DNA from 4 places in the Desulfobulbus oligotrophicus genome. Region 3 is predicted to be linked to each of the others. Evidence: riboswitches for the same ligand, from Rfam matches in the RefSeq annotation. Region 3 holds a riboswitch; each other region holds the start of a gene.
What was found. Region 3 has a riboswitch for cobalamin ahead of HP555_RS03645 (methylmalonyl-CoA mutase family protein). Riboswitches for the same ligand answer to the same signal wherever they lie in the genome.
Positions count from the first base shown of each region.

Region 1: another riboswitch for cobalamin. It lies ahead of HP555_RS01235 (sirohydrochlorin cobaltochelatase); the one in region 3 lies ahead of HP555_RS03645 (methylmalonyl-CoA mutase family protein).
Region 2: another riboswitch for cobalamin. It lies ahead of cobU (bifunctional adenosylcobinamide kinase/adenosylcobinamide-phosphate guanylyltransferase); the one in region 3 lies ahead of HP555_RS03645 (methylmalonyl-CoA mutase family protein).
Region 4: another riboswitch for cobalamin. It lies ahead of exbB (TonB-system energizer ExbB); the one in region 3 lies ahead of HP555_RS03645 (methylmalonyl-CoA mutase family protein).

Region 1 covers NZ_CP054140.1:279,204-283,413, reverse strand. Annotated here, with positions in the region: gene HP555_RS01245 (heme ABC transporter ATP-binding protein) at 1-83, opposite strand, end outside; gene HP555_RS01240 (FecCD family ABC transporter permease) at 64-1,104, opposite strand; gene HP555_RS01235 (sirohydrochlorin cobaltochelatase) at 1,104-2,006, opposite strand; cobalamin riboswitch at 2,164-2,350, opposite strand; gene HP555_RS01230 (helix-turn-helix domain-containing protein) at 2,442-3,218, opposite strand; gene HP555_RS01225 (pyridoxal phosphate-dependent decarboxylase family protein) at 3,215-4,210, opposite strand, start outside.
Region 2 covers NZ_CP054140.1:199,473-203,682, reverse strand. Annotated here, with positions in the region: gene speA (biosynthetic arginine decarboxylase) at 1-791, shown strand, start outside; gene HP555_RS00890 (CAP domain-containing protein) at 880-1,314, shown strand; cobalamin riboswitch at 1,373-1,518, shown strand; gene cobU (bifunctional adenosylcobinamide kinase/adenosylcobinamide-phosphate guanylyltransferase) at 1,712-2,275, shown strand; gene cobS (adenosylcobinamide-GDP ribazoletransferase) at 2,282-3,061, shown strand; gene HP555_RS00875 (histidine phosphatase family protein) at 3,058-3,657, shown strand; gene cobT (nicotinate-nucleotide--dimethylbenzimidazole phosphoribosyltransferase) at 3,668-4,210, shown strand, end outside.
Region 3 covers NZ_CP054140.1:793,489-797,698, forward strand. Annotated here, with positions in the region: gene scpA (methylmalonyl-CoA mutase) at 1-13, opposite strand, end outside; gene HP555_RS03645 (methylmalonyl-CoA mutase family protein) at 10-2,145, opposite strand; cobalamin riboswitch at 2,285-2,469, opposite strand; cobalamin riboswitch at 2,626-2,804, opposite strand; cobalamin riboswitch at 2,953-3,153, shown strand; gene HP555_RS03650 (ribonucleoside triphosphate reductase) at 3,205-4,210, shown strand, end outside.
Region 4 covers NZ_CP054140.1:1,864,979-1,869,188, forward strand. Annotated here, with positions in the region: gene crcB (fluoride efflux transporter CrcB) at 1-100, opposite strand, end outside; gene HP555_RS08370 (hypothetical protein) at 214-474, opposite strand; gene HP555_RS08375 (hypothetical protein) at 560-1,027, opposite strand; cobalamin riboswitch at 1,324-1,506, shown strand; gene exbB (TonB-system energizer ExbB) at 1,844-2,275, shown strand; gene HP555_RS08385 (ExbD/TolR family protein) at 2,256-2,639, shown strand; gene HP555_RS08390 (energy transducer TonB) at 2,636-3,370, shown strand; gene HP555_RS08395 (adenosylcobinamide amidohydrolase) at 3,468-4,210, shown strand, end outside.

The DNA of each region.
Region 1 (4,210 bases), 510 kb from region 3:
ACCGGCTGGTTGCCGTAGCTGAAGTTGATGTTGGTCAGCGACCAGAGCGGATGGTGCTGGTGATCAGAATACGGCTGCGCCATCCCGTTGCCTTCGCTTAAAAAGGATACAGAAAAACGGCCCGCCGAGCAGGGCGGTCAACACGCCGATCGGCACCTCCGTCGGCAGCACGGCCCGGGTTAAGGTGTCGGCCACCAGGAGAAGCAGGCCGCCGGCAAAAAAGGCCAGCGGCACCAGGAGCCGATTGTCCGGACCGACCAGGTGGCGGAGCATATGCGGAACGATCAGGCCGACAAAGCCGATGATACCGGAGACCGAAACAGCAAGCGCGGTCATCAGTGAGGTCACAACGAGCAGGGAGAGCCGAATGCGCACGGCATGCACCCCGAGGGAAGTGGCTGTGCGGTCGCCGGTGGCCATGATGTTGAGGTCGCGACTGTAGTAGACAGCCACCAGGGTGCCGAACAGGGCCGCGGGTGCCAGCAGGACGATACTGGACCAGGAGGCTCCGGCAAGGCTGCCCATGAGCCAGAAAACGATCAGGCCGACCTGTTCATCGGCAAGGAACTTCAGAAAACCGATGGCTGCCGACAAGATAGCCGCCACAATGACTCCGGCCAGAATAAGACTTGTGGAGGAGAGTCGTCGATCCCCGGATGCTAAAAACAGAACCACGGCCAGGGTGCCCACGGCGCCGCCGAAGGCAAAGATCGGAACAGTCACGCTGGTGGGTAGAGAAAGGCCGAAGATCTGCAAGACAATGACGAGCGAGGCTCCAAAGGCTGCTCCTGTGGAGATGCCCAGGGTGTACGAGTCTGCAAGCGGGTTGAGCAGAATGGCCTGAAAGACGGCCCCGCTGACACCGAGCAGGCCGCCGACCAGGACGGAGGCCAGTATGCGGGGCAGACGGACATCAGTGATCACCGTGGCGGCAACCGGGTCGATATCTGCAGGCGGTGCCTGACCGCTCAGCCTGGCAAAGAGAACAGCCACCACATCTGAAACTGAGACCTGGAGAAAACCGAGGGTTGCCGAGAAGGCAATTGCCGCCATCACGGCTATGACCAGTGGCAGCAGCCACGCTGTCATGGTTGGTCTGGTCATCAGTGCAACTCGACTCCCGCATCGGCAGCGGCTTCTGCCGCATGGTCTATAAATATCTGTACCAGAGCCGGACACTGGCTCAACCCTGTAAGCACAGGCGTGACTTCAAACCCCTGTGCTGTAAGCCTTGACAGCCAGGAGTCCTCTTCCGGTCCGGCGAGATCGTTGGCGGCGTGTTCACCGGCAACCAGTAAAAAGGGCTTGAGTATCACCCGCTGAACCCCATGGTGGCACAGATCGGTGAGGATGTCGTCAAGATCGGGAAAACCTTCCGCTGTGGCAATCAGGGTCAGCACATCGGGATACAGCTGACGCATGCGGGCGGCAAATTCAAGATACAGGCCACCGGAGGGAAAGAAGTGGTTGCCGTGGCCCATGTAGACGAGGGCGGCTTTTTTGTCACGAGCCAGGGCAGCGTCGTCGGATAATGCTTCAGCAGCCCGGCGGATGTCGTCGGCGTAGGGGCGTTGGAGGTGATAGCTGCCCAAAAGCGGTCGGCCCAGGGCAATGGTTTTAAAAGGTCGCCATCTCGGCTTCATGGTACTGATCGAGGTCAGTCCGCGAACATAGGCGCCGAGGTCGTGGAACTCCTCAGCCGGGACAATGTGGGTCGACTGGACGATCAAAGTGTCGACACCCCGGTCCTGGAGATTGGCTATGGCCGCCAGGACACCCTGGACTTTAAGGATCTCGTCGGGAACTTCCGGATGCGTGTTCAGATAGATGGGGTCCTGGGCACGACGCTGCCAGATCTGCCGGATCTGATTGGCTGTAAAGGCCATCCTGACCGGAATCTGTGGAAACGCCTCAGTCATGGCCCGACGAATGGACAGCAGTCCGGAAAGGGCTGTTTCCACTGTTGTGCCGAACGTGGCCAGGACAATCGCTTTGTTCTCATGCATGATGGGTTTTCTCGGTTGGAGGCATACCAGAGCAGCAGTACTGGTGCATGCCGGGCTGAACCGGGAGGCTGAAATAAAAAAATCCCGGATCATTCTTTATGATCCAGGATATCCCGTGCTTACCGCTGGAGCCTGTCCCGTTCCTGTGCCTGCAGACGCGGGATCCATAATTCAGGCAGGTCTTCTGACTTCCGGATCGACCTCGTCCCGCGTCTTCCCATTCCTGACGGAGCAGTGACGTTCGTGCGGGATCTGTCCCCGGTTACAGCGGCGGGCCCGTTCCGGTTTTGCACCGGATTCCCTTTTCATCCGTTGATCTGGACACCTGAATGTCAGTGCGAGCCATCGTACCCGTCGCTTCCGGTGAAGTCAAGCCGTGAATAAAGGTTGTGCAGAAAAACGGGAGCCCGGCATTGGTGCCCGCTGTTGTGCGGATCAGTCCATGGCGAGCGTGTTGTCCACCAGGGGGGGTAAGAGGGACTGTACTTCGGAGGCGCTCCATTCGAGCCGGCCCGAAGGGGGGGCCGCCTGGATCTGATCAAGGGCCCGGGCGATCTCTTCATAGCTTTTCCCCTTTTGCCGGAGTCGTTGCACCGAAGCAGCCAGCTGTTCACGGCTGAACGTTTTTTTGGGATGCCATACTTCCTGTCGATCCGGCGGGGGAGACGCTGGGGTAGCTGTGTGCAGAGATGTGAAATCGGCAGGCAGCACGATGGCTTCGTACAGATCAGACGGACGGTCTGCGGACAGGCGGTCGTCCTGAGGTTGCTCATCCGGGGCGAGCGGCATTGGTTTATACTCTAACTGTAAACCCACCATCATTCGCATCAGATCGTCAATCTGCCGGTCACGCCGTGCCAGTTGTTCGCGCATGTCTTCGAGCTGGTCACGAAGCAGGCCGATCTGATTTTTATAGGACTGCAGCAGTTCATCAAGGTAGCTGTCGTCTGCGGCGGCTGGTGAGGCAACAGGGGCAGGGGGCGGTGGAGCGGTTGGCTCTGCGTCCCGGGCATAGGTGGCCATCAGTCGGCGGCCGTCGCTCCATTTTTCCAGATCCGGTCGGCGAAAACGGACCTCCTGTTTGCCGGTGGCCGGGTTGAGTATCATCTTAAAGGGAAGACCGCGCTTGCGGTAGCGAGTGATGGACTTAATAGAAACATCAAGGAAATCAGCAGCCTCTTTCTGGGTCATCGCATACTCGTTGTCGCTCATGGCCGCCTCGCTGTATTGTTGTGCTGGAGACTGTTTTTTTGCTGGAGCAGTTCTCGTCCGGTTTCGATCACAGCGGTGAGGAACCGGTCGATTTCAGGCTTGTCGACATTGACGTTTGTGATCAACAGCCGGAGCACGAGTTCACCGTTGACAAAGCCGGTACCGATCAGGGCGCGTTTGCTGTGATGCATCTGCTCGCGCAAATTCTGATTGAACAGGGCTGCCGGAGTGCCGTTCGGGGTGCGGAATCGAAAACAGACGTTAAACGATTCTCTGGGGACCGCCATCTCAAGTTCCGGCAAGCGTTTAATCTGCTGTTCCGCATACCGGCAGAGATCGAGGTAGTGCTCGACGCGTTCTGCAAATCCGGCCTGACCATAAAATTTCCAGTCAAGGAACCACTTCAGACTGTCAACACGGCGACCGCACTGCAGGGACAGGGTACCGAGATCTCTGATTTCGCCGTTTTCCCCGCCGTGGAAGATGTAACTTTCGTCACCGGCACTGCACACCCTGCGCAAGACATCCTGATGCCGATTAAACAGCAGTACATTGCACATCAGCGCCGTGCCCAGCATCTTGTGAAAGTCGAGGGTGAAGGAGTCCGCCTGTTCAAGATCCGGCAGGAATCGGCGGCGAAGTTCGTCACTGAAGATCACCGCTCCGCCCCAGGCACCGTCAACATGCAGCCAGAAACCGTACTTCCGGCGTAACGCCAGCAGAGGTTCAACACGATCGTACGCACCGCGGACCGTGGTTCCGGCGGTGGCGGCCACGAAAAACGGCAGGCCGCCCCGAGCCTGAACATCGGCAAGCTGCCTTTCCAGGGAGACTGTATCCATGCGGCCGTGCTCATCCACAGCGACTTTACGCAGCTGATCAGTGCCGATTCCGAGAATGTTGGCGGCCCGGTCCATGGAGTAGTGCGCATCTGCATTGACAAAGGCAAACAGCGGCGGTCCGCCGGACAGTCCCTTGTTTTTGATGTCCGG
Region 2 (4,210 bases), 590 kb from region 3:
GCCCGGCTCCGCTTGAATACATGCATCAGGCTCTGCAGGACCTGACGATCCGCAACATTCAGGAGGTCCTCAACGATGCTATTTTCTACCGTGACGAGACCAGGCGGCTCTTTCAAAACGGTCAGATCAGTCTGCGTGACCGGTCACTGGCGGAACAGCTGTTCTGGACCACAATCAGTGAGATCAACCGTCTAGCCAAGGAGTTGAAGAATCCGAATCCTGAGCTCACGGATCTTGATCGGGTTCTTTCCGATTTCTATTACTGCAACTTCAGCGTTTTCCAATCGCTGCCGGATTCCTGGGCGATTGGACAGCTGTTTCCCATTCTGCCGATTCACCGTCTGGATGAGGAGCCGACCCGCAAGGGTATCCTTGCTGACATCACCTGCGACTGTGACGGCAAGATCGATCAGTTTATCGACAAACGCGGGGTCAGGCGGTATCTGCCGCTGCATGAACTCAGACCCTATGAAGAGTACATCCTTGGTGTTTTTTTGGTCGGGGCCTACCAGGAAACCCTGGGTGATCTGCATAATATGCTGGGTGATACCAATGTGGTGACCATCAGCATTCAGGACAAGGGTGAGTTTGAGTTTGTCAGTGAGCAGGAGGGTGATACCGTGGCAGAGGTACTCTCCTACGTCCAGTATGACCCCAAGGGACTTTTTGTCCGTTTCCGTGAAACAGCGGAGCAGGCAGTCCGTTCCGGTCGGATCAGTGCTTCGGAGCGAAGGGAGATCGTCGCCGCCTATGAGGCCGGATTGCGTGGCTATACGTATTTTGAACGATAAATTTTTCCGGGTCGGAGAAACCTCTGTGTCCCCAATGCGTGGCGGACAGGGTGAGCGGGTCCGGCACTGATGATAAAGAGGCGGTACCATGAAGATGACAAAGTGTATACTCGCGGGCGGCATCGTTTTATGCACGCTTCTGCCCATGACGACAGCTGCTGCAGAGAAAACCGGCGTCACACTGTACGGCCGTACTCTTCTTGAGCAGATCAACCTCTACCGCCGCGACAACGGCCTGCACCCGTTGCGGTTTGATGCCAACCTTGTGCATCTGGCTAAAACCCACAGTTTTGCCATGTCCCGGCAAAAGATGATTGGCCATGCCAACTTTGACGACCGTTTTGCACGCTCCGGCAGCCGACTCTGTGTTGAGAACGTCGGGTATAACCATACCACCCCCTTGAAACAGTTTGATGCCTGGAGCCGGTCAAAAGGACATGATCAGAATATGCTGAGTCCGGAGATTACCCGGGCCGGTATCGCTGAAATCGGCAATTACGTCACTTTTTTTGCCTGTAAATAAGGACGATCATCACTGACCGGTCTTTTGCTCCGTTCCATTTGACGCTGTCTTTTTTTGTTGAATTCGGTATAGTGCAGGCCACGCTTCCGCCGGATTGGAAGCGATCCGAACGGAGGAAACGGGTGTGATTCCCGTGCTGTCCCGCAACTGTGATTCCGCTTTGCGGCGGAAAAGCCAGATACTCCTCTGTATGTGCGTCTTCGTGGAAAAAGACAGCGATGGTATGGCGGCAGTCTTCGTTTTTTAAGAGTCTACACCCGACTGAACGGTGACGGTCCGTGCTTTGGCGGCAGGGCACGTCTTTTTTTGAAGTTGGTGGTGCGGGTCCCGGCGGCTGTTGCCTGTGCCGGCAGGTAGGACCTGATATGGTTTTGAACTGACAACGGTATGAGGTGATATGGGACGGATTTTTCTGGTGACTGGTGGGGCACGCAGCGGCAAGAGCAGCTTTGCTGAACAACTGGTGGCCGGTTTTGGTCCGCAGATAGTCTATATCGCCACTGCAAGGCCTTTTGATGAAGAGATGATCGACCGTATCGCCAGGCATCGCCGTCAGCGTCCCTCCTCCTGGCAGACCTTCGAAGCACCGGAAAGGCCCTCAGCTGTGATTGCCGAACAGGGGCGGTGCTGTGATGCCATCCTGCTCGACTGTCTCACCGTGCTGGCCACAAACCTGCTCCATCTCCACCGTATCGACTGGGACCATGTATCCCGCGGTCGGCTGGCCGAGGTTGAGGAAGAGATCCTGGTCGAGATCAAGGCTATTTATACGGCAGCGCAGCAGGGACGGGCTGATCTGGTAGCAGTGACCAATGAGGTGGGGTGCGGCATTGTCCCCGCCTCGCCCATGACCCGATTTTTTCGCGACTGTGCCGGTCGGATCAATCAGCGTCTGGCCGCTGTTGCCGACGAAGTCTACTGGGTGGTTTCCGGCATACCGGTGCGGATCAAGGGTGACTGACGTACTATGCGCTCGTTGATTCTGATGATTCAGTTCATGACCCGATACCCCATTCCTGTGGCGGTTGATTTCACGGCGGTTCATTTTGTGCAGGGTATGAAGTGGATGCCGCTGATCGGGCTTCTGGTTGCCCTGCCGGCGGCCGGCTGTTATGCCGGATTTGAGATGCTGCTGGACAGAGATGTGGCGGTTCTTGCCGCGGTGGTCATGCTCATCTGGATCACCGGCGGCCTTCATCTCGACGGCATTGCCGACACGGCGGACGGTCTTTTCAGCTACAACACCCGGGAACGGACACTTGAGATCATGCGCGATTCCAACCTGGGCGCACATGGTGTCGGCACAATGGTTCTTACCATCCTCAGTAAATTTGTACTCCTGCGCACTGTGCCTGTCGAAGGAGGTGTGCTGGCAGTGTTGGCCGTGCCGGTGCTTGGGCATATGGCTCTGACGTGGCATGCTGCGGTTGCCCGTTATGCCCGTGATGAAAACGGTATCGGTGGTTTTGTCAATCAAACCGGGCTTGTGCATGCGGCAGCAGCCACCCTGCTGTCCGTGATCATCGTTGCCTGTTTACTGTTTCTGTGGAATTTTTCATTGGTCACGGTTCTTGTGGTTACCAGCATTCTGCATCTGTCGACTGCCGGTATGGCGGTGCTCTTTGCCGCCTATCTGACCCGCCGGCTTGGCGGTATTACCGGTGATACCATCGGTGCCACCATCGAACTTGCAGAACTGGTCGGCCTCTTTGTTTTTCTCTTTCTCTGGAAATATCTTCTGTTATGAGCACAGTCAGTCTGTATCTAATTCGTCACGGTGAAACCGAACAAAATAAAACAGGTGTTCTTGTGGGCAGTACCGACACCTCCCTGAATGATCATGGTCGCCGCCAGGCCCTTTCCCTGCGTGAGCGCATCAATGCGTTGCAGGTGGACGCTGTTTATTCCAGCCCTCTTGTCCGGGCTGTGGAAACGGCAACCCTGGTTTTCGGTGACAATGCACCGATCATTACGGACTCAAGCCTGCAGGAGTTTCATTTTGGCGAGTGGGAGGGGATGCATTTTTCAGAAATAGCCAGACAGTATCCCGAAATCTGGCAGACGTGGCTCACGGACTGGGAAAAGACCCGTATACCCGGCAGCGAAAACTTTTTTGCATTCACACATCGTGTTGTCTCCTCGGTTGAAGAGATCGTCCGCTCCCAACCCGGCCGACGCGTGGCCGTGGTTTCTCACGGCGGATGTATCCGCTCTCTGCTGGCTCATTTTTTCTGTGAATCGGTTGGTAAAGGGTACTGGCGTTTCAAGGTTGATAACGCCACGTTAAGCGAGGTTGAGTTCATGGGTGAGCTACCTATTCTTGTCCGATTCAACTATCGGTGAGGGGGGAGCAATGCTGCTGCTGAAGAAGACCCTTGACGCCATCAGACCGACTGACCGATTGGTCATGGCCGCCGCTCAGAAAGCAATTGATTATTGCCTCAAGCCACCGGGCAGTCTGGGTAAGCTCGAAGATATTGCCCGTCAGATTGCGGGGATAACCAGGCAGATCCACAATACGATCTCAAAAAAGGCGATTGTGGTGATGATGGCTGACAATGGGGTCTACACAGAAGGCATTGCCATGTATCCCCAGGATATCACCCGGATCGGAGCTGATTTTGTCACCTCGGGCCGCATGGGGGTGAACTTTCTTGCCAGGTATGCGGGTGCTGACATCATTGCCGTTGACATCGGTATTCAGGTTGACGTTGATCTGCCCAGGGTATTGAACCGGAAGATCCGTTACGGCACGGCTAACTTTCTGCAGGAACCGGCCATGACCCGGGAAGAGGTTATCCGGGCCGTAGAGACCGGGATAGAGGTGACCAATACGGCCATTGATCAGGGGTATGATCTGTTTGGCACCGGAGAGATCGGCATTGGTAACACCACT
Region 3 (4,210 bases):
CAGGCGAACTCATGCGATCACCTCCAGATGTTTTTGCAGTTTGGTGAGCAGCTCCAGGGCATTGACACGAACATGGAGGAACTCATCCACGCCTGCCTCCTTAAAAGCATCCACATGTTCTTTAGGGAATCCCGCAAGGATGATCATGATGTGGGGATCAGCAGCTTTCAGCTGTTGCGCCAGTGCAGGGACAATATCCGGATACGTGGCATCAGTGGAACAGATGACCACGGCTTTAGCTCCAGAATCGAGTGTAGCCTTGGCTGCCTCGTCAACGGTGCCAAAGCCGTTGTTGCCGATGGTCTCAAAACCGCCGACATTGAAAAAGGCGGTGGAAAAATCAGCTCGGGCTTTGTGCTGGGGAATGGGCCCCATATTGGCCAAAAAGAGCTTGGGAACGATGCCGGTACGGGCCGTGTAATCCTCGGTGGCACGACGGATCTTTTCAAAGGGTTCGGCACCGCGATGGATGTTGAGCGGTTGAACGGCGATCTCCCCGGCCTCTTTCTGCAGAGCACCGGCCACCATACCCAAGGTGGCTCCCCGGCGGGCAGCCTTGATGGTCTGGGCCATAACTGTACTGTCAAGAGTGGAGCGACATTCGCGGATGGCTGTCAGGGCCGCAGCGCAGGCCTGGTCGTCGATACTGCCCGCATGGGCCTTGAGCGCCTGTGTCCTTTTCTCGCGGAACCCCTGATGATCAAAAGGCTCGGCCAGTTGGCGTTTCTCCTGCAAATTCGGATACATGTTGGTGCCGACGAACCGGTCAGTGCGCGTGGCAACGTTTTTCGCTCGCTGTGCCGCTGTCTCAGCCACCCCTTCCTGTGGCATCCCCTTCTCAAGTGCAGCCAGCATGCCGCCGGCTGCCTCGATATCCTGGAACAGCTTCCAGGCCTTCTCGGCCAACTGGGCGGTTATCTTCTCCACATACCAGCAGCCGCCGGCCGGATCGATCACCTTATCGAAATGGCCCTCATCTTTGAGCACGATCTGCACATTGCGGGCAATACGACGGGAAAACTCGTTGGGTGTGCGGAAGATCTCATCAAAAGGCCCGACGTGCATGCTGTCGACACCACCGGCAATGCCGGAAAAAGCTTCAGTGGAAACGCGCAGCATATTTACCCAGGGGTCCACCTCGGTCTTGTTCCACGTGGCTGTACGGGCATGAACATACATCTTCTGAGCCTCGGCATTACCACCGAAGGAGTCGATTACCTGGGCCCAGACCATTCGTGCAGCGCGGAACTTGGCAATTTCCATAAAGAAGTCATTGCCGATTGCAAACTCAAAGTTCATGCGCACCGCAATATCGTTGATGCCAAGTCCGCGTTCAAGCAGGGCGCGGATGTAGGCCACTCCGGTGGCCAGGGCATAGGCAATATCCTGCACAGCATTACCGCCGCTGTTACGGTAATCTTCCGTGCCAACGGTGATTGTACGCACTTTAGGGGCATGCTCCATGGCCCACAGGGTGAGTTGCGCCATCCGGTCGTAGGCCTCGGCCGAAGAACAGGGCAGCTTTCCCGCAACGGCCAGTACACCCAGGGGATCAACCACCAGCGAACCCTCAAGATCAGCAGGCGACTGTCCCTGGTCCTCAATCAGGGCAACAACCAGTGCTGTCTGGGCTATCCCCGTGGCACCGCAGGTGATCCTGCAGGGGTGGGCGGTCAGGTCGATACCCTCCAGGGCAACTTTGGCGTCACTCAGACTTGCAAGCGACAGGCCATCCTTGCCGACCATCTCCGCCGGAGCCTGATCCGGGTCATATCCATTTAAGGTAGCCTGGTCGAACACGATGTTAAGGCTGTTCTGGCCCCGGGTGAGATCATACCTGGCGGCACGATTGAACTCTTCGGGATCGGGCTGGGTAATCTCCTGGGCAATGTGCCAGGCATTGACCCTGGGGCCTGAAGCCGTGGTACCACGCATGTAGGGCGCCTCACCGGGCAGGGTATCGACCAGGGGCAGACCGTCGAGGTCGTGGATGAAGTACATCGGCTGAATGTCAATGCCTTCGTAGGTTTTTTTGACCAAAGTCTTGTCAAAGGACTTGCCCTTCAACTGCTTTTCCACCTCTGCCAGCCACTCGGCATGGGTGTTGGCCGGAAAATCTTTAAGAATGTCCAATGCTGTTCCCATTTTTACTCCTTGTCATTTGGTTAACAAAAAACCCCCGACCCTTTCGGGCCGGGGGTTCCCCTGTCTCTGCACCGCTGATAACACGCAGGCCTCGAACCTGCACAGTGCTGGGATCAACAACGGGAACCACGGCCGCTTACGCTGATCAAAAAAACCGGCAGGTCTTCTGGCTTTCGGATCACCCTACTCTCCACGTCTTCCCGATCAAATCGACCAGTGACATAAGGCGGATTTCGTCCCCGATTACAGCGGCCGGACCGCGACGGACTTGCACCGTCTTCCCTGTTAGGCCATTACAATGGCACCGATTTTTTCTTCTAAAACAACGAGTTAAAACCGAACTACCTGACTACATCGGACCAGCATTCCCCCAATATCTTCCATGAAAAAACGACAAAAAAAATCCCCGGATCAATATAGATTGATCCGGGGATGCCCTGGTTTATCCACGTATCGGTGCCCTCCCTGGTCCAGGGGGAAAGCGCTGTCATCTTTCAGGCAGGTCTTCTGACTCTCGGATCATCCTACTGACTGCGCCTTCCCAGCCTTTTAGCCAGTGACATTGTGCAGCGTTCGTCCCCGAATACAGCGGCGGGCCCGTCTCCGATTCACACGGAGTTCCCTTTTATCCTTACGGAACCTGAAGATGGTACAACAGAATACCGACACTAAAACGAAATCGATCATGACTGTCAAGATAAAAAACTGAAGGATGCGATGTAATCATGCATGCATTGCACCTCCTCCTGTACAGTAACAACACATCAGGCAACGCCTTTTTTAGTGTTGACCATAAACTGAAAACACAATATATAGTGGTCAAGCGGTTCCTCCTGTCCTGAGAGCCAGGAGGAGAATAGGGAATCCGGTGCAAATCCGGAACTGTCGCGCAGCGGTAATCAGGAACGAACATTGTCAAAGACACTGGTCAGTTGACCGGGAAGTGACAACCAGTAGGTTCCCCAATCGCCTGAAAGTCCGAAGACCTGCCGTGAAACCACAGCCGCACATGCAACGGCTGTCACCTGCACCCTCTTGCCTCGCGTCAAGGAGAGAGCCATGTCACACGTCTGTCTGCAACCCTCTGTCAAAGTATTCACCACGATCAGAAAACGCGATCAGCGTCTGGTTCCGTTCGAGTCGGGAAAGATCACCAGCGCTCTTCTCAAAGCCGGTCAGGCCACCGGAGAATTCGGGCTCCCCGAAGCCCGGCGGTTGACCATACATGCCCTGGCCGTTGCCCAAACCCTCCTTGATACCGATGCCCCCTGTGTCGAGGAAATTCAAGATGTGGTGGAAGAGGTTCTGCTCTCCTCCATGTATAAAAAAACGGCCAAGGCCTATATCCTCTATCGGGACCAGCATGCCCGCATCCGGGAGATGGTCACCCGAACGGACCTGTCCCTGATCGACAGCTATCTGCAACGGCTGGACTGGCAGGTGCAGGAAAACTCCAACATGTGTTATTCACTGCAGGGGTTGAACAACTACATCTCCAGTGAAGTCAGCCGGACCTACTGGCTCAACAAGATCTATCCCGCCGAGGTTCGCAGAGCGCACCTGAACGGTGATCTCCATGTCCACGATCTGAACCTGCTGTCCGTCTACTGTGTCGGGTGGGACCTTCGTGATCTGCTTTTAAGCGGTTTTACCGGTGCCCCGGGAAAGGCGGAAAGTGCACCGGCCAGACATTTCCGCAGTGCTCTTGGCCAAATAGTGAACTTCTTCTATACATTACAGGGAGAGGCTGCCGGAGCACAGGCCTTTTCCAGCTTCGACACCCTGCTCGCTCCCTTTATCCGCCACGATCAGCTGACCTACCGGGAGATCAAGCAGGCGCTCCAGGAATTTGTCTTCAACCTTAACGTCCCCACCCGGGTCGGTTTTCAGACCCCTTTCACCAATCTTACCATGGATCTTACCCCGACCAGCAGCCTTCAACAGACACCGGTCGTGATCGGCGGTCAGGAGCAGGATTCGGTCTATGGCGAATACCAGCACGAGATGGACATGCTCAACCAGGCTTTTCTGGAGGTCATGGCCGAGGGAGATGCCCGTGGCCGGG
Region 4 (4,210 bases), 1.1 Mb from region 3:
TGTGATGCAGGATCCATCCGGCAAGCAGATGGCGACCTGCTGAACCGAGCGCGCCGCCGGCGGCGACAATGACAAGAGCGTATAGAGTGTGCCTGTTCATCTAAAAATGCAGCAGATGCAGCTGTCGGCATCCGGAAGAGTGAGAATATGAATGTTTGTTGTGTGCACTGAAATCTGGTCGTGCTGCATAGGCAGTTGGCCGGATATATCTGTTTATCGTTTTTTCGTAGTCGGTTGCAAGGTAAAGTCGGCAACAAAATGGTTGTATGCTGCCGGCACCGCTGCATCCGTACTGTAGGTGCAGATGGCATGTTTTCTGATCTCTAAACATCTTCCATCCTCACGCATAAACTGCCGGGGATTTACACGAATCCAATCGTTTAAATTTTCTTCCTTTCCCTGTTCATAAAGTGCCAGCGAGGGTACGTCTGCCCGGCACCCTCCGGCAGTCTCATGGTATCCTTCATCTTCCACAACCCAGTTTTGCGGATATTTGAAGATGAAAGCATACTGTGGATTGCTATAGGTTTTCCAGGTGGCGGTGTTTGTTTGGTCTGTCTTATTTTGTATTGTGAACGTGGCGGCTTGAGATGACCTTGCCGTTTTTGACATCCAGATAAACTTCCTTTTCTCGTGTTGCATCAACGCCCATGGCTCGCGACAGGATCCTACCGCTGCCGAGGCGCAGAGTACCGGAAAACCAGTCCGCCCTCACAGGTGAGACCCACTGTGGATCAATTTCGGTCAGTGGTATGACGCTTCGATGCGGGGTACCGTCGTATAGGGCAACAAGGAACAGCCAATCATCTTCTATTTTCCATGAACCGACGTACCCACGTATACAGGCTGTTGAGGGCGGTCGTGGCACAAAGGTTTTGGTTTTTCCTGCGGGAAAGAGCGCTTCCAGCGGGGTGGTGTACATGTCGTAGGTTGTGTTGTTGTACACCAGCATTTCCGGAAACTGCCTGGTGGCCCAGGCTGTACCTGCCAGTAAACAGACGAGAAGGGTTGTGAGGATTGTTTTCATTTCGCTTGACCACAGGTAAGGGCGATGATGGGAGCAGGTGCTTATGGTCATATGTTTCGTCCACCCGGCACAAGGTCTGTTTGCACGGGCAACTCAGATATATACCCTGACTCTGCCGGAAGATACAACCATACATCACAGGTAAGGAACAGATCAGAAGAGGCCTTTTGCCGTGACGGCTCTCACCACTGGAAGAAAACGCCAGGTCATTGAAAACGCACATATCTTTCCTTCAGTATATGGTATGTGACCCTGCCTGCAAAACAATTTCCTTGACAATCTGTGGTGCATGGGTTCTATCCATTTCAAGTTCAGGTGTTTGTATAAACGTAAGAGGGAACCTCGTGAGAATCGAGGACGGGCCCGCCGCTGTAATCGGGGACGAACGCTGCAGGATGTCACTGGCCCATGGGGCCGGGAAGGCGCAGTCAGTAGGATGAACCGTGAGTCAGAAGACCTGCCTGAATGGATAGAGGAGACGGCTGCGAGGACGGCAGCGTACCCGGTTCATCACTTCTGTGGATAAATAGGGCTATCCCGGATCGAATTTTCGGTCCGGGATTTTTTTTCGCCCGTTTCACAGGCTGTGGTCATTCCGGCTGCTGGTCGGCTTTACCTGACCATCATGTCGGGAGCCCTGCAGAGGATGCTATCGTTTTATCCTTCCGCGACAGTGTTGCACCGGAACAGGCAGTGTTCCCGCTGCTGCCTGCAGGGCCACCTCGCACCATCTCCCGGCTGATGGTCTGTCGGTTATGCGCACTTTTGGCAGGCCGATCTTCTACCCATATCTTTTTTTGATCAGCAAGGATCTCCATGGAACATCTGCAGAGGTTGATAGATTTCGGGGTGCTCGGTTTTCTTGGACTGCTCAGTGTGATTGCAGTTGCCGTGGCGCTCGAGCGCTGGCTCGTCTATCGTTCAACCCGTGTTGAACAGTACCGGGACCGCAGAGAGCTGGAACTGCATCTGACCAGCAAACTCCATATGATTGCCACCATCGGCTCCAATGCCCCCTATATCGGCCTGCTCGGTACAGTGCTCGGCATTATGCTCACCTTTTACGATATCGGCTCGGTGGGATTTGATACCGCCAAGATCATGACCGGTCTGGCCCTGGCCCTGAAAGCAACGGCAATGGGTCTGCTGGTTGCCATTCCGGCGGTGGCCATGTACAACTTTTTACTCCGGCGTTGCAAGGTACTGCTCATGCAATGGGATATCAGTCATGGACGAAAGGGAATTTGATTATCTGAATGTTATTCCGCTGGTTGATGTGATGCTGGTGTTGCTGACCATTGTTCTCACCACTTCAACCTTCATCGCCACCGGCGGTATTAAGGTTGACCTGCCTAAAGCCGAGGCTGTGCAGGATGCGTCTCTTCAGCAGCCTCTGACCATTGCCATTACCAAAGAGGGAACCGTCTGGGTGGAAAACAGTGAAACCCCGTTACCGGAACTGGCAACTGCACTGGCGGAGGTGAGCCGGGACACGCCGATCACGATCCGTGCAGACCGGGATATAGCGCTCCAGCTGTTTGTCGATCTGTATGAGGCTGTCAAACAGCTGGAATTTACCACCTTAAGCCTGCAGACCGAACAGCAGCCATGAATCGACAGGCCGGGGCCACCACTTTTTCCGTACTTTTACATGCAGTGCTTCTGTGGAGTGCGGTCTCTCTGGGGCAGCAAAGCCAGATCATGCGGGTACCGGTGCCTCTTGATTTTTCCATCCTGGCTGCCGGTCCTGTCGAAACCGTTGAACCGGCAGCACCGCCGAAGGTCGAATCAACGCCGCCGACCCCGGCAGTGAAAAAAAAGACGGTTCCCAAACCAGTGGCAAAAAAGAAGCCACAACAGCAGGTAAAGCCCAAAAAAACCATTCAGCCGGTACCGGAAAAGACGCAGGCTGTGGAAATCGTACCGGTTGCAGCGGCAGAAACCACAGAGTCCCGGGAAACACCTTCGACAGCTGAGACAGCAGCACCCGCCGCACCTGCGAATCAGCCGAAAACAACCGAACCGAGAAGAGGTGGCGGCGGTGGCGGTGTTTTCAGTGTCAGTCAGCTCGACGGTCCCCTGGCTGTGCTGGCCAAGGCATCGCCGATCTATCCGCCGGCTGCCAAACGGCGCAATATTCAGGGGTGGATCAAGGTGAGGTTTTTGGTTGACGAGCGCGGCAAGGTCGGGCGCATTGCGGTGCTGAGCGCCGATCCCCAGGGTGTTTTTGAAGAGAGTGTGCTGCGTTGTATCAGCAACTGGCGCTTTAAGCCGGGCACGGTGAAGGGTGTGGCGGTCAAGGCCATGGTGGAACAGACGATCACCTTCAAGCTTGAAGGGTGAAAAGTTTTATCAGCATCTGACCTGGACCAACCCGCCAACCCACTGAAGAACTCCTTTTCGGCTCGAGAAACCAGAAGGTTTCGAGGAAAACCCCGGCATGCTCATCGACACTTTGTACAATGGCGTTGAAATTCATCGGCAGGAAAAAATACTTTGCGCCTGTTTTCTCAAACCGCACAGCATCCTCTCCACCTGTCCTGTTGCCGGAGGCCTGCGTTTTGATCTTACCTGTGTGTACAATCACCAGAGCTGTGAACCCGCTGGTCACAGCAAGCGCTTGTCGGCACAGCCCTGTGATGACCCCCACAGCTACCGTCGGACCATCTGTGCCCAGTACGGCCTGCCTGCTGAACAGTGCGCCACTTTGGGGACGGCTGCCAACATGCACAATGCCTGTATTGCACAGCAACAGTTTCGCGGTCTGACCGTTGCTGCAATCTGTACCGGCGGTGTGGATGCCAATGCCGGCCGGGTGGGTGATCCTGCCACGGTTGTGGAGACTGCGACCGGGTTTGAATCCCTGACCACGGCAACCACTGTTCCCGGGCCGGGCACGATCAACACCATGGTGTTTATCAGCAGACCGTTAACCCCTGGAGCCCTGACCCGCTGCATTATGACTGCCACTGAGGCCAAGGTGGCGGTGTTGCAGGAGCTGGCGGTTAACTCCCGGTATTCCGATGGTCTGGCCACCGGCACCGGCACTGATCAGATCGCGGTTGCCGCCCTGGAAAACGACGAAGTGCCGCTGACCAGCAGTGGTAAACACGTCAAACTGGGAGAGATGATCGGCCGGGCTGTGTACGAGGCCACAAAACAGTCGCTTGCCCGCCAGAACCA